DNA from 3 places in the Paenibacillus sp. RU5M genome. Region 3 is predicted to be linked to each of the others. Evidence: riboswitches for the same ligand, from Rfam matches in the RefSeq annotation. Region 3 holds a riboswitch; each other region holds the start of a gene.
What was found. A riboswitch is a leader RNA that binds a small molecule or an ion and turns the genes downstream of it on or off. The one in region 3 is predicted to bind cyclic di-AMP.

Region 1: it holds a riboswitch for cyclic di-AMP, as region 3 does, so the genes downstream of both, CRO25_RS13250 (hypothetical protein) here and CRO25_RS31100 (3D domain-containing protein) in region 3, are expected to answer to the same signal.
Region 2: it holds a riboswitch for cyclic di-AMP, as region 3 does, so the genes downstream of both, CRO25_RS32525 (C40 family peptidase) here and CRO25_RS31100 (3D domain-containing protein) in region 3, are expected to answer to the same signal.

Annotation. Positions count from the first base shown of each region.
Region 1 covers NZ_OBQM01000003.1:587,040-591,299, forward strand. The annotation lists partial or broken gene CRO25_RS34275 (hypothetical protein) at 1-47, shown strand, start outside; gene CRO25_RS13245 (glutathione peroxidase) at 26-502, opposite strand; cyclic di-AMP (ydaO/yuaA leader) riboswitch at 870-1,045, shown strand; gene CRO25_RS13250 (hypothetical protein) at 1,166-1,561, shown strand; gene CRO25_RS13255 (HAD family hydrolase) at 1,720-2,412, shown strand; gene CRO25_RS13260 (Nramp family divalent metal transporter) at 2,553-3,848, opposite strand.
Region 2 covers NZ_OBQM01000025.1:16,500-20,759, forward strand. The annotation lists gene rbsK (ribokinase) at 1-873, shown strand, start outside; gene CRO25_RS32515 (cytochrome c) at 1,198-1,557, opposite strand; gene CRO25_RS32520 (GNAT family N-acetyltransferase) at 1,708-2,202, opposite strand; gene CRO25_RS32525 (C40 family peptidase) at 2,602-3,072, opposite strand; cyclic di-AMP (ydaO/yuaA leader) riboswitch at 3,076-3,213, opposite strand; gene CRO25_RS32530 (hypothetical protein) at 3,456-4,260, opposite strand, start outside.
Region 3 covers NZ_OBQM01000020.1:49,523-53,782, reverse strand. The annotation lists gene CRO25_RS31105 (TatD family hydrolase) at 1-225, shown strand, start outside; cyclic di-AMP (ydaO/yuaA leader) riboswitch at 467-720, shown strand; gene CRO25_RS31100 (3D domain-containing protein) at 994-2,178, shown strand; gene rnmV (ribonuclease M5) at 2,335-2,880, shown strand; gene rsmA (16S rRNA (adenine(1518)-N(6)/adenine(1519)-N(6))-dimethyltransferase RsmA) at 2,885-3,787, shown strand; gene yabG (sporulation peptidase YabG) at 3,847-4,260, shown strand, end outside.

The sequences.
Region 1 (4,260 bases), on a different contig from region 3:
GCTGGGGTCGGATGGCCTTTACTTGTTATTTAAGCAATTCTTTGATGTCCGCTTCAATTTTATCAGGTGTTGTTTTGGGAGCATACCGTTTCAGAACACGTCCGTTCTGATCCACAAGGAATTTGGTGAAGTTCCATTTGATGGCTTTGGAGCCGAGTACGCCTGGCGCTTCTTTGGTAAGGTGCTGGAAAAGAGGGTGAGCGCTTGAACCATTCACATCGATCTTCTCAAACATCGGGAAGCTAACACCATAGTTCATCTGGCAGAACTCGGCAATATCATCAGAAGAGCCTTTTTCCTGTGCAAACTGGTTGCTTGGAAAACCAAGAACTTCGAATGGGGAGTCTTTAAACTTATCCTGAAGCTCTTGCAGACCTTTGAATTGAGGTGTGAGGCCGCATTGGCTTGCTGTATTCACGATAAGCAGTACTTTGTCACGATAGTTGGACATTTCAACTTCCTGACCGCGAAGGGTGTTTACTTTGTAGTCGTAGACTGACATGAAAATCGCCTCCATTTCATATTCTTCTTTCTTCTATTATATTGATTACAATTAAATAATGCAAAATTAATATTGCTTTTTTAACTCAATTTGAAGCTGTCGTGTATGATCTGTGACTGATTTGCTACCTGAATTTCGCTAAAGAGAGAATTAGAGAGCTTTGATGAGATGGGTGGAGAATGGATACGTTGTAAGCGCTATTATTGATGTGAAATGGCAAAAATCCGTCGATTCGGTGATCTGCGCAGACTTTACACCAATATGGCACGGGTGTATGATTCATATCGTAATTCCAATTTAAATTAAATTTTACATGAAAAACGAAACAAACGATAATATCGCTCTGATTAATGATTATAAAAGAACGATGTTTTAATCGCTGAGTTTCCATTCATTCATGGGTGGGAAACGGGGGAACCAACAGGATGAACTGTCCAGGACAGTAGGCATCCATGGGGTGAATTTTCCGGTGACAGCCGGAAATAGGGCGACTCTCGCGCCCGAATCCGTCAGCTAACCTCGTAAGCGTTAAAGGGAGAGGCAACAAGCCGTACGCTGGTTCATAGTGTCTTTTTGCTATGGATTATTGAAGAAGCGTCCGGGAGGCCTTGGTCCCCCACGCTTCTTTTTTGTTGTCTTTTCACGCCAAGGGAGGAACGAATGATGGATAAAGAGATGATCTTAGTGACTGCTCCAAATGAAGCAGGACGTAAATTTATCAAATTGCTGATGTACAAAAAAATGCCGTTTGCCGTTCTGACCAACAGTGCAGGGGAAGAGCGCAGGCTCCGGAGGATTGGTGTGGAGCATGTCATTCGCATGAACACAGCTGCTGCTCAGAAATGGTTTTTGCCGCAAGGTAGTGTCGGCAATGTTTTTATTTTTGAAAATAGCCTAAACCTGACCTGTCGATATTTACAGATCTGCCGCTCCTGGACATCCAAGTCCCTGTGTGTCATTACGGAACAAAGCCACCCCAAAGGGATCTATCGGGGAATGGGAGCAGACCGTATTGTATATTCCTTGAATGGGGAAGTTGGGTTTCTACTGAATGGCTAGTGCTATTCCTGTGATTGATCCAGTGTCAGCTGCCTGTTATAATTGAAATCATAAATAAACGGAAACTTGAGGAGACTCATGCATGTTGGTGGGTCTTCTTTTTTATGGTTTGGGAAATAGGGATATGGATTTCCTGTGGCTAACGAGGAGGAATAGGCGTGCCGGATGTACGTGGAATACAATGGTTGTTCTTTGATGTGGGGGATACGCTCGTGGACGAATGGGAGCCGGTAGATGATATTATCGGTCAGTTCGTTCGTGAAGCTTGTGCGCTTGGTTATCAGGTGGAGATGCAGACGGTGCGAGAACTATTTGCCGCCTCCTACCGAAATTACGAGCAATGGCCGATGAAATTGGCTATTCGTACCCTTATCAGCGATGAGGGGCACCGGGAACAGATACAGGAGAAGCTGAAGTTCCGCAAAGAGCTTGAGCGCCCTTTTGCGTCAGCCGACGCTGTTCTCCAGACGTTGTCGCAACACTATAAGATTGGTATCATTGCCAATCAGAGTCCGGGGACGGAAAATCGGCTGGATAGCTACGGCTTGCGCAAGTATGTGGATGTGCTGGCCTGTTCGGCTGAAGAAGGAGTGTCCAAGCCTGATCCTGAATTGTATGCTGTAGCGTTGAAACAGGCGGGATGCAAACCTGAGGAAGCGGTCATGATCGGCGACAGGATTGATAATGATATTATTCCGGCTAAGAAGCTGGGTATGCACACGATCCGGATTTTGCAGGGTTATGGCAGATTCCAGCCGGAGCTTGCGGATGCAGAGCGTCCAGACTGGACTATTGAATCACTGGAGGAACTTCTTCCTTTGTTAATGGTAACTCAAAATTCAGACAACTAAATAAGAGCAGTATTTATGATCTATTCGGTATAATTAGGCTGCTGCTCTAACATATAAAAGGCTGATCGTCTCAAGGGGTACGTTACTTGAGTTGATCAGCCTTTTTGAGTTAGACAAAATACGGCGTAATTCCGTTTAACCTAGAACAACAGAATGGTCTGGATAATCAGATACACATTCAGGACAACGATAACTCCGGCAATGATCCAGGAGATGATTTTGAGCCACAGCTTGTTGGCAAAAGCCCCCATGCTTTTTTTGTCACTCGTAAACATTACCAGCGGAATGACGGCAAAGGGTAGCTGCAGAGACAGCACAACCTGGCTAAGAATCAACAGTTCTTCTGTTCCGTGCTCTCCAGCAATGGCTGTTACGATGACGGCCGGGATGATAGCGATCAGACGTGTAACCAGTCGACGAAGCCACGCTGGAATACGAATGTTCAGGAAGCCTTCCATTACAATCTGTCCGGACAACGTGCCGGTGAGTGTTGAGTTTTGGCCTGAAGCCAGCAGGGCTACACCGAACAGGATGCTGGCGATAGTGGTTCCCAGCAAAGGTGTCAACAGATGGTAAGCATCTGTAATTTCCGCCACCTGGGTCATACCCGCACTATGAAACACGGCAGCAGACACAATCAGGATGGCTGCATTAATGAACAGAGCTAGCGTTAAAGCGATGGTTGAATCCATGGTGGAATACAGAATCGCTTCTTTTTTTCCTTTTGGCGTCTGTTCAATCTGACGGGTCTGCACAATGGAAGAATGCAGATACAGATTATGGGGCATCACGGTTGCACCGATAATCCCGATGGCGATGTAGAGCATAGCCGGATTTTGCAAAATCTCGACATTCGGTACGAAACCATGCATGACGCCACCCATATCTGGTTTAGCGAGAAACAGGTCAATCCCGAAGCAGAGGGCGATGGTAGCCATTAGTACAATTACGAGGGATTCCAATGCGCGAAAACCTTTATTTTGCAGCAAAAGAATGACCAGTACATCGACAGCGGTAATAATGACGCCGTATAACATGGGGATGTTAAACAGCAGCTTGAGCGCGATGGCTGAACCAATAACCTCGGCAAGGTCAGTGGCTGCAATCGCAAGCTCACACAAAATCCATAATACGATCACAACAGGCATGCTGAATCGTTCGCGGCAGGCTTGCGCCAAATCCCGTCCTGTGACAATCCCGAGCTTGCCAGCGAGAGACTGTAACACAACAGCCATTAAGTTCGAAATCAGAATAACGGACAATAACGTATAACCGAATTGTGAACCACCCGCAATATCCGTTGCCCAGTTCCCGGGATCCATATATCCAACGGCAACGAGGTAACCCGGTCCAACAAAAGCAAGGAACTTTTTCCACCAAGCAGCGTTCTGAGGCACCTTCATGGAGCTGTGGGCTTCCCCGAGAGATGGGGCCATGCCCGCAGCCAATGGCTCATTTGAAGGAGTGTTGAACGGATTTTTTTTACTCATAATATAATCACCCGACTTTGAAGTATTGATATTCTATATGAAGAGGAACGGTGTCATTCCTTTGATTAAATTGGAACATTGAAACCAAAATCTTAAAAGCGTAATTAAACGACTTCACATATGTCTAAACGTTTATGTTGATACTTACATTGTACTCCTTCAATTATTTTTGTCTAGTGCAACTTTTGTGTATGAGGACAAAATTTACCGGAGAGTGAATTGTGCCTTAGTATATTACCCAACCCTGGATAAATTACCTGTGTTCATCCCCAATGCATGAAAAAGATAAAGATGTAAAAGCTGAATAAGGAGCAACAACGTTTCAAAATGAGCCAGAAGTTTAAATTGAATTGTAGGC
Region 2 (4,260 bases), on a different contig from region 3:
GAACTGCACTATTTGGCCGGGGGCAAAGGCGCCAATCAGGCGGTTGCTGCTGCACGACTGGGTGGACAGACTACGATGATTGGTGCCGTAGGTTCGGATGGTTTTGGTGAACGCCTGCTGCACAGTCTAACGGAAAGCGGGGCGGATGCCTCGCAAGTTCGCATTCTGGATGATACCGTTACAGGTACGGCCTCCATCTGGCTCTCCAAAGGAGATAACCGGATTATTGTTATTCCTGGAGCGAATGGGCAGGTTGTGCCTGCGATGCTGGAAGAGGCGGATACGGTAAAAAGCCTGACTGCAGCCGCAGCGGTGCTACTGCAGCTGGAGATCCCGCTGCCTGCGGTCACCCGCGCCGCCCAACTGGCGGCTGAAGGCAGCGCATTGGTGGTGCTCAACCCGGCGCCTGCGGTGCCGGGTCTGCCCCAGGAGCTCCTGCGGTGCGTCGACGTCGTCACGCCGAACCGCAGCGAGCTCGCCGTGCTCACCGGCCGGGATGATCTCCGGCCGGAAGACGTGGATGCGGCGGTCGCAGAGCTCGCCGCATCCCTCGGGGCCGCTGTCGTCACGACGCTCGGCCCCGAGGGGGCTGTGTACGCGGCAGCGCCTAGCGGCCGCGTTCAGGCAGAGCGTGCCGGCGCGTGCCGTGCGCCCGGCTACGCCGTAAGCGCCGTCGACACGACCGGTGCTGGCGATTGCTTCAACGGCGCGCTGGCAGTAGCCCTCGCGCGCGGAGAGACGCTGGACGCGGCGGTAAGCTTCGCCATGGGCGCAGCCGCGTTGTCGGTGACGAAGCTCGGCGCCCAGTCCGGGATGCCGTCCGCACGTGAAGTGCAGGCTTTCCTTGCCGAGCAGAAGGCAAAGACCCAGTAATATATGCATACTTTAGGTGAATCAGAGGCAGGCTGGAAGGATACGCTAATGCATCTATTTAGCCATAGCATGGTGGATGTTTTCATCGGAGCATCCCTGAAATGACCAAGAGGCTCTTACTTCCCAGTACGGGAGAGTAAGAGCCTCTTGTCTGTATGACCATTGATAAAACGAGTAACCCTGTATTACCAATAAGGGTTGACTACGTTGCGCGTCTAGCGCCAGCGTGGTTTAGAGCATGAGTAAAGAGCAGAGGATGATTGAAGCCATCACACTCTCTATACATGCCCCCTGCCACAAACTGATCGCCTTGAACATCTTGGATTACTTCTTCTCCGCCAGCCACATCGCAATATTCGCGATTTCTTCATCCTTCAGCTTGTCTTTGAACGAAGGCATACCGCCGCTTTTACCTTTGACGATGGTCGTATAAATCTTCTCCACATCGTCCTGGCTGCCAATCTTCTGCAGACTAGGGCCCATGCCCCCTTGAAGCTGATCACCGTGGCAGGTAATACAGTTTGCTTTGACCAGTGCCTCAGCCTGTCCTGCATCCATTGTAACTTGCGGCATCGTCGGTTTCGCTTCTTCTGCAACTTCCTCTTTCCCTGGAAGCGTAAACATTAGTACAATAGCTAAAGCGCACGCTGCAAAAAATACCCCGCTCATGATCCATTTGTGCATCCCTTATGTCCCCTCCAGAATGAAAGATCATCTAACTTGAAACTATCCATACCATTATAACGGAACCTGTAGTGACATCATAGCATTTTGTGGTAATTTTTTGAACTAATCACATAACCGGGAACTTTTTAGGGTGATTTCAAGCCCTATTTATTCGCGTGGACCTTCATAGACCATACAGTAAAAAGGTTTCAAACCGCTCGGTGTCTGTCGTTCGTATGTATCCTGCGTAACAAATCCGACTTTTAGATAGACGCGAATGGCCCGGTCATTCCAGGTCAGAACTTCCAGATCAATTTCGTTTGTAGGGTTCCGGCGAATGGCTTCCTGCACAATGGCCGAGACAAAAGCCGTCCCTTGTCCATGACCACATCGATCGGGGTGCATGCCAAGCCCAATGCGGGTGACACCTTCAAGCGGGAAGTATTGAGCAAAACCGCAAATCTGCTGATCCTCTCCCAGCACCACCGCATATTGTTCTTTCCGTAGCTTGGGATCGCCGAATTCCACTTCAAGTGCTTTCATCTGCTCCCAGGGCAGCCAGCTATAAATATTATAAGGCGGGTCATACTGCCAATCGCAGATTAGTTCCGCGTGTTCTTCTTGCATGGGCACAACGTGAAACGTCACAGGGGCTTCATCCATACAACTGCACGCTCCTCTCATTGTGAACAAGCTATAATGATTTTGATTTGTCCATATACATATACATATGTCATTCCATATCTAAGCTTGTTTTCACTCTACAAAAGAGGCGTTCATTTGGCAAGTCCTCGTTTTTGAAAAAAAGTGAAACAAAAGTTCCGGTAATTTCGTTTATATTATAGTGGGATGGGTAAAAACATTATAAGAGCACGGGCGAAGCAATGAAAAATAGCTTTAAAAAAAGTTAAAATTAGGTTTGATAGCTATCCCGAATATGTTAAGGAAACGAAGCACAAAAAAACCGCCGGATAACATTCCTGCGGAGAATGTACCAGACGGTTCTATTATGCTTCGTTACAGTAAAGTTATTGTTACAGCATGACGTTGCTCGGCTTGTCCCTATTCAATGGCCAATGTCTCATATGCGTCCGTGCTCATAATACGTTTAGCGCCAACATAGCGGTTGGCCCAATAGCTTTCGCTTAATTCGCTAATTGTAACTCCTTTGGAAGAAGAGGAGTGTGCAAACTTCCCATTCCCTACAAAGATCCCTACGTGCGAGACACCTTTGCCCGTTGTATTGAAGAATACCAGATCACCTGGTCTCATTTCCATCCGGGATACCGAATCACCCATGTCGAATTGTGAACTCGATTGGCGAGCCAGATCAATGCCCAGCTTGTCGAATACATAACTTGTGAATCCAGAGCAGTCAAAGCCGTTAAGCGTTGTTCCTCCGCTTTTGTATGTAGTCCCCATTGCTGAATCAATAACTTGGTCCATTTTCGAATCTGCGAATGCGCTGCCTGCTCCAAGCGATAATGCGAATGTGAGGCTGAGTACAGCTGCGGTTAATTTCTTCTTAAACAAGAGATATACCCCTTCCAATGCCTGCGAGGTTAGCTTAAGGATTCGGTTGAAGGTCCCCTATGATCCCTCTGTTGCAAGATCAATTCACCCATAACTGGTTCCCCCGCTTCCCAGGTGCTAGGAATTTGGCTATGCTAGTTATGCACCTGCGAAATCAAGAAATGACGATTAAATTTTAAGTAGTTACAAATATGAAGGTAAAGATTACAAAGTTGTTACTAAAAACTCACTGCGATTATTGTAACAGAGGTATATCACTTTGGCAACGTTTAACAACAAAATTAACAAAAAAAACCTCGACCTTTGACGGGGAAAGGTCGAGGTTTGCTTGTTTAACGGCATTTGAAGAATACAACTTTACATAGAGATGGTAACCGTTTAATTTAATCTTTGACCGAGTTGGACTGCCATAGGCGGAAATGGGCACATATTTTCCACAGGCTCAGCAAGCACCGGGCAAGTGGATACGTTTGTTGTAGTATAAGACCAGTTAAGCCGGTTAGTAACCATGAAGCTGAAGTAAAGGCACCAAAGACCAGCAGATGAAGGCCGCCCAGCAGGACAGCAATGCCGATTAGAGTGATGACTTGGCGTAGTGCAATCCATATAGCTTGAAACGTACCACGTGCTCCGCCTTCCCCATCGGGAGCTGAGATACCAAACTGCATGTACAGTAGGACATGATGGATAACCCACCCGTATACAATCCAACCAGCAACATAGGGAATACCAGGCAAGAGCAGATGGAGGGAATGAAAACCTTCCATAAAGATGGAATAGAGCTTTGGCGCGAGCCAATAAGCGGGTAGCAGCAGTAATATAGTCCGAATGGTGTGGAGCAACAGCATCGGTTTCCATAAATTTTTGATACCGCGAATGAATGGAATGCGCTCTTCCGAATGGTTATAATGCTGGAGCGAGTAGAGCAGCCCTGCCTGAATGAGTGGGCTAATCAGAATCCGTATCAGCAGCATAGTCCCTAAAATCCATAAATAGCGGTGAACCTCCGGATTCGTTGTCAGACCGAGTTGGCTCTCCATTTTAAATAAAATCGTACTGAGTTCCCCTGTATCAGGGTCAGGATAACGCAGGAGCAGCGGAACCACAGCTGACTGCACCATCCGATAAAGAAAGTATCCCCATACTAATTGATAGAGAAATAAGAGTGCCGCAATGAACATATGCTGA
Region 3 (4,260 bases):
AATGCAAAGCAACCCAAAGAGGTACTTGAGAAGGTTCCTATGGACCGATTTTTCATCGAAACGGACGCTCCTTATTTGACACCGCACCCTTATCGTGGAAAACGAAATGAGACAGCGCATGTACGTCTGGTTGCAGAAGCAGCTGCGGAAATTAAAGGCATTTCGGTAGAGGAAATTGCAGCAATAACGACCAAAAATGCCATGGAACGATTTGGGATTCGTTAAAAGATCGAGCAAAACGGGTGAAAAAGTGAGTTAGGCGGAGTTAATTTGCTTTTTGATCCAAATAAATCAAGAATATTACAATATTTTAACCAAATATTTAGAAAAACGTACTTGAACAACGCTTTACAACATGCATAGAAACAGGATATCATCTTTTCAGTGAATTGTTGTGCGGAAAATTGGACAGATGTTCGGGGGATGAACAAAGGGACACTTTCCGATGAAACAACATTACTTTCATGAATCAGTCTCGCTGAGTCTCCGTTAACGGAGAGCGGGGGAACCAATAGGGCTTAAACATCGGTGATTGCAGCCGATGCGCAACATGCGCTGACCCAAAAGCAGCGTATGAATCTGCGAAGCCGTATTTGATTTCTTCTTTGGGTCTCGGGGTGAATTCAAGGGCGTCCGCCATGAGCGGATGACCGGAGATAGGGCGGCTCTCTTTCGCCCGAACCCGACAGCTAACCTCGCAAGCGGAAAAAGAGAGGCAACCTCGTGCATGAATTTCCGATATTCAGAATCATTCGGAAGCCACGAAAGAGTTCCTCTTAAACTCTTTCTTTGGCTTTTTTGTTTTTGAATAAAAGAAATACTGTCATCATACGGTAAGTATTCAGGAGGATGACATCATGTTGCGAAGATTGATTCATGGTGCAGAACCGGATTATGTTGGTCCGATCTGTGTTCTGTAGAAAATTTGGTATAGTCGCGTCAAAGACATCATGCATTACTTTAGACGGCGAGGCTATGAAGGAGGACGGAGAAGTGGGCACATTCCAACCAGAAGAGACCCATGAGTCACGATCATCCAGTAAGTCTTTCGCGTTGCGGTGGAAGCATGAGAACTTGCGTCAAATGGCATTGATCGCGATTTTCTCAATTGCGCTTACAATCATGATCTTGTTAGTCGTTTACGGTCAGGCCGGGAAACAAATTTCACTGGTTATTGATGGCAAAGCTCAAGCGGTAGAGACTCGTACAGGAATGCTTCAGGAAATGCTGGAGGAGCAGTCAATCACAGTCAGCCCTCACGATCAGGTATCCATGCCCTTGAATGGGGCTATCACAGATGGAGACCGCATCGTTATTGAGCGGGCCGTTCCAGTTAATATTACGGCAGACGGGGACACCAAGACTCTGTATACAACCGATTCATCGGTAAAAGATGCGATTAAAAAATCAGGTATTCAGATTGCAAGTGAAGACAAAGTATATCCGGCGCTTGGAACCACTATTGAAGCGGATATGAAAATCCGTGTAGTGCGGGTAACAAAGCGTACGGTGGAAGTGGAACATCCGATTGCTTATAAAGTGATCAAAACGGCTGACCCTAGCTTGTACAAAGGCGACAATCGTGTCGTTGTGAGCGGTAAAGAAGGCACACTTGTACAGCATATTGAAAAAGTGTTTCAGGATGGAGAATTGGTCTCCAAAAAAATGGTGGGTAAATCGGTCGCAACGAATCGCGTCGATAAAGTGATTGCCATTGGTACCAAAGCCAAACCTGTTGTGAAAGAGCCAGTGATTCAGACGGTATCGGCGCAGACTTCCACGACAAAAACAGCAACAACCACGAACTCGAAGAAAACCGCTGCCTCGGGCAGCAAAGTAATTACCGTCTCAGGCAGTTCTTTTAAATATTCAAAAGTGTTGAAAAATGTATCCATGACGGCATACTCTTCTGAAGAGCCCGGTATCGGCACAAAAACAGCATCAGGTACTCGGGTAACTGAGGGACGTACCATTGCGGTTGATCCCAAAATCATTCCGATTGGCTGGTGGGTGTATATCGAGGGCCTTGGCTTCCGTCGTGCGGAAGACACAGGTGGTGCCATTAAAGGCAACAAAATTGATGTGTATTATGATAGTGTGAAGCATGCCCTGAACTTCGGACGGAAGAAAGGCAAGACGGTATATGTGATTGGTCCGGTGAAGCCGGAAGCGAACTAAAATCGTTTTACTTTGAAATGGGAATGCTATAAAATATAAGCATGAATGATTCATGCGGAATATGCGGCGGAGGGGTCTGAATTCAGTCTCCCCCGCCGTTTGGCAGAGAAGAGGGATATTCCTCTTCTTTTTGCGTTAGAAAGGAAGAAATGGAACATGATAAAAGAAGTGATCGTGGTAGAAGGCCGTGACGACACCGTAGCCATTCGACGTGCGGTTCAGGCAGATACGATCGAGACCGGTGGGTCGGCCATCAACCAACGCATTCTAAAGCGGATTGCACTTGCTCAAGAGAGACGTGGTGTCATCGTACTGACAGACCCGGATCATGCTGGTGAACGTATTCGTAAAATCATCGCCAATAAAGTACCTGGTTGCAAGCATGCTTTCATTCCGGAGGCAGATGCTACGCGCAAAGGCGACATCGGAGTGGAGAACGCTTCACCGGAGGCGATTCGTCATGCATTAGAACGTGTACACACGTCATATGAAGGCGCACCAAGTTTGATCGATTGGGAGGATCTGATTGCGGCGGGTCTGATTGTGCACCCACAGGCTGCTGCACGTCGTATGGAAATGGGCAATCTACTGGGCATAGGTTATTGCAATGGAAAACAGTTCCACAAGCGGTTGAGTGTATTCCAGATTACCCGGGAAGAGTTCTCCGAAGCATTATCGCAAATTGAACGTGAAGGATTGTGAGCGTATGAAAGGCATGGAAGAAACCGTAGAAATTGCAACACCCAAACGAACCAAAGAAATTATTCAAAGACACGGATTTTCATTCAAGAAGAGCTTAGGTCAGAACTTTCTGATCGATCAAAATATATTGAACAAAATTGTAAATGCAGCTGATCTGGACGAGTCCAAGGGCGCACTTGAGATCGGGCCAGGGATCGGCGCACTCACAGAACGTCTGGCTCGGGTAGCCGGTCCTGTAACGGCTGTAGAGATTGATCAGCGATTGATCCCGATTCTGGGTGAAGTGATGCAGCCTTATCCAAACGTTCGTGTGCATCACGGGGATGTGCTGAAGCTGGATCTAGCTGAGTTGTTCCGCACCGATTTTGGAACGGTAGATAAAGTGAGTGTTGTAGCCAATCTGCCTTATTATGTAACGACACCAATCATGATGAAGCTGCTCGAAGAGAAGCTGCCTGTAGACAGCATCGTGGTCATGATCCAGAAGGAAGTGGCTGAACGCATGGCTGCTGCACCAGGATCAAAGGACTATGGCAGTTTGAGCATTGCGGTTCAGTACTACAGTATGCCGGAATTGGTCTGTATTGTTCCGCCCACGGTCTTTATTCCGCAGCCTAACGTGGAATCGGCTGTAATTAAGTTAAAGGTGCGTGAACAACCACCGGTTGAAGTTCCCGACGAGGCACATTACTTCGAAGTGGTACAGGCTTCCTTTGCGCAGCGTAGAAAAACCATCTCCAATAATCTGAAAGCCCGTTTCTTCACGAAGGAGAACAGAGAACAGGCTGATCAGTTGTTGGAGCAGGCCGGTATTCAGCCTTCAAGACGGGGAGAAACATTGAGCCTGCAGGAGTATGCGACACTCAGTACCGTAATGTGGGAAGCTGGGGTACGATCAGCTCTGTAAAATTCGGATGAACCAATCCGGGTTTCTGCCCATACGATGGGGTAGAGGTGATTATGTTGATGAATATCGGAGACTTGGTCGTTCGAAAGTCATACGGTGGAGATGTGACTTTCCGGTTGGAAGGCCTCCAGTCGGACGGTGCCATCATTAAAGGGACCGAGTTCCGGCTGTTAGCCGATTCCCCTGTGGACGATTTGATACAGGTTCCTTATGAACCGCAGAGTGCTAAGACGAGGCAGGCCCACGTGAAGGCACATCAGACGCTCTCACGCCTGCAGCAGAATCGAATGGAACAGGCTGAGCGCAATCGTGAAGGTTTGGTTCAGGAATGGTCTGTTCAACAAGAACCCGCTTATTTCGAGATGCCTGGCAAAGTGCTGCACTTGGATGGCGATCCTAATTATCTAAAAAAAAGCATGAACCTTTATGAGCAGCTTCGTGTTCCCGCAGAGGGTCAATATGTACACGAGTCT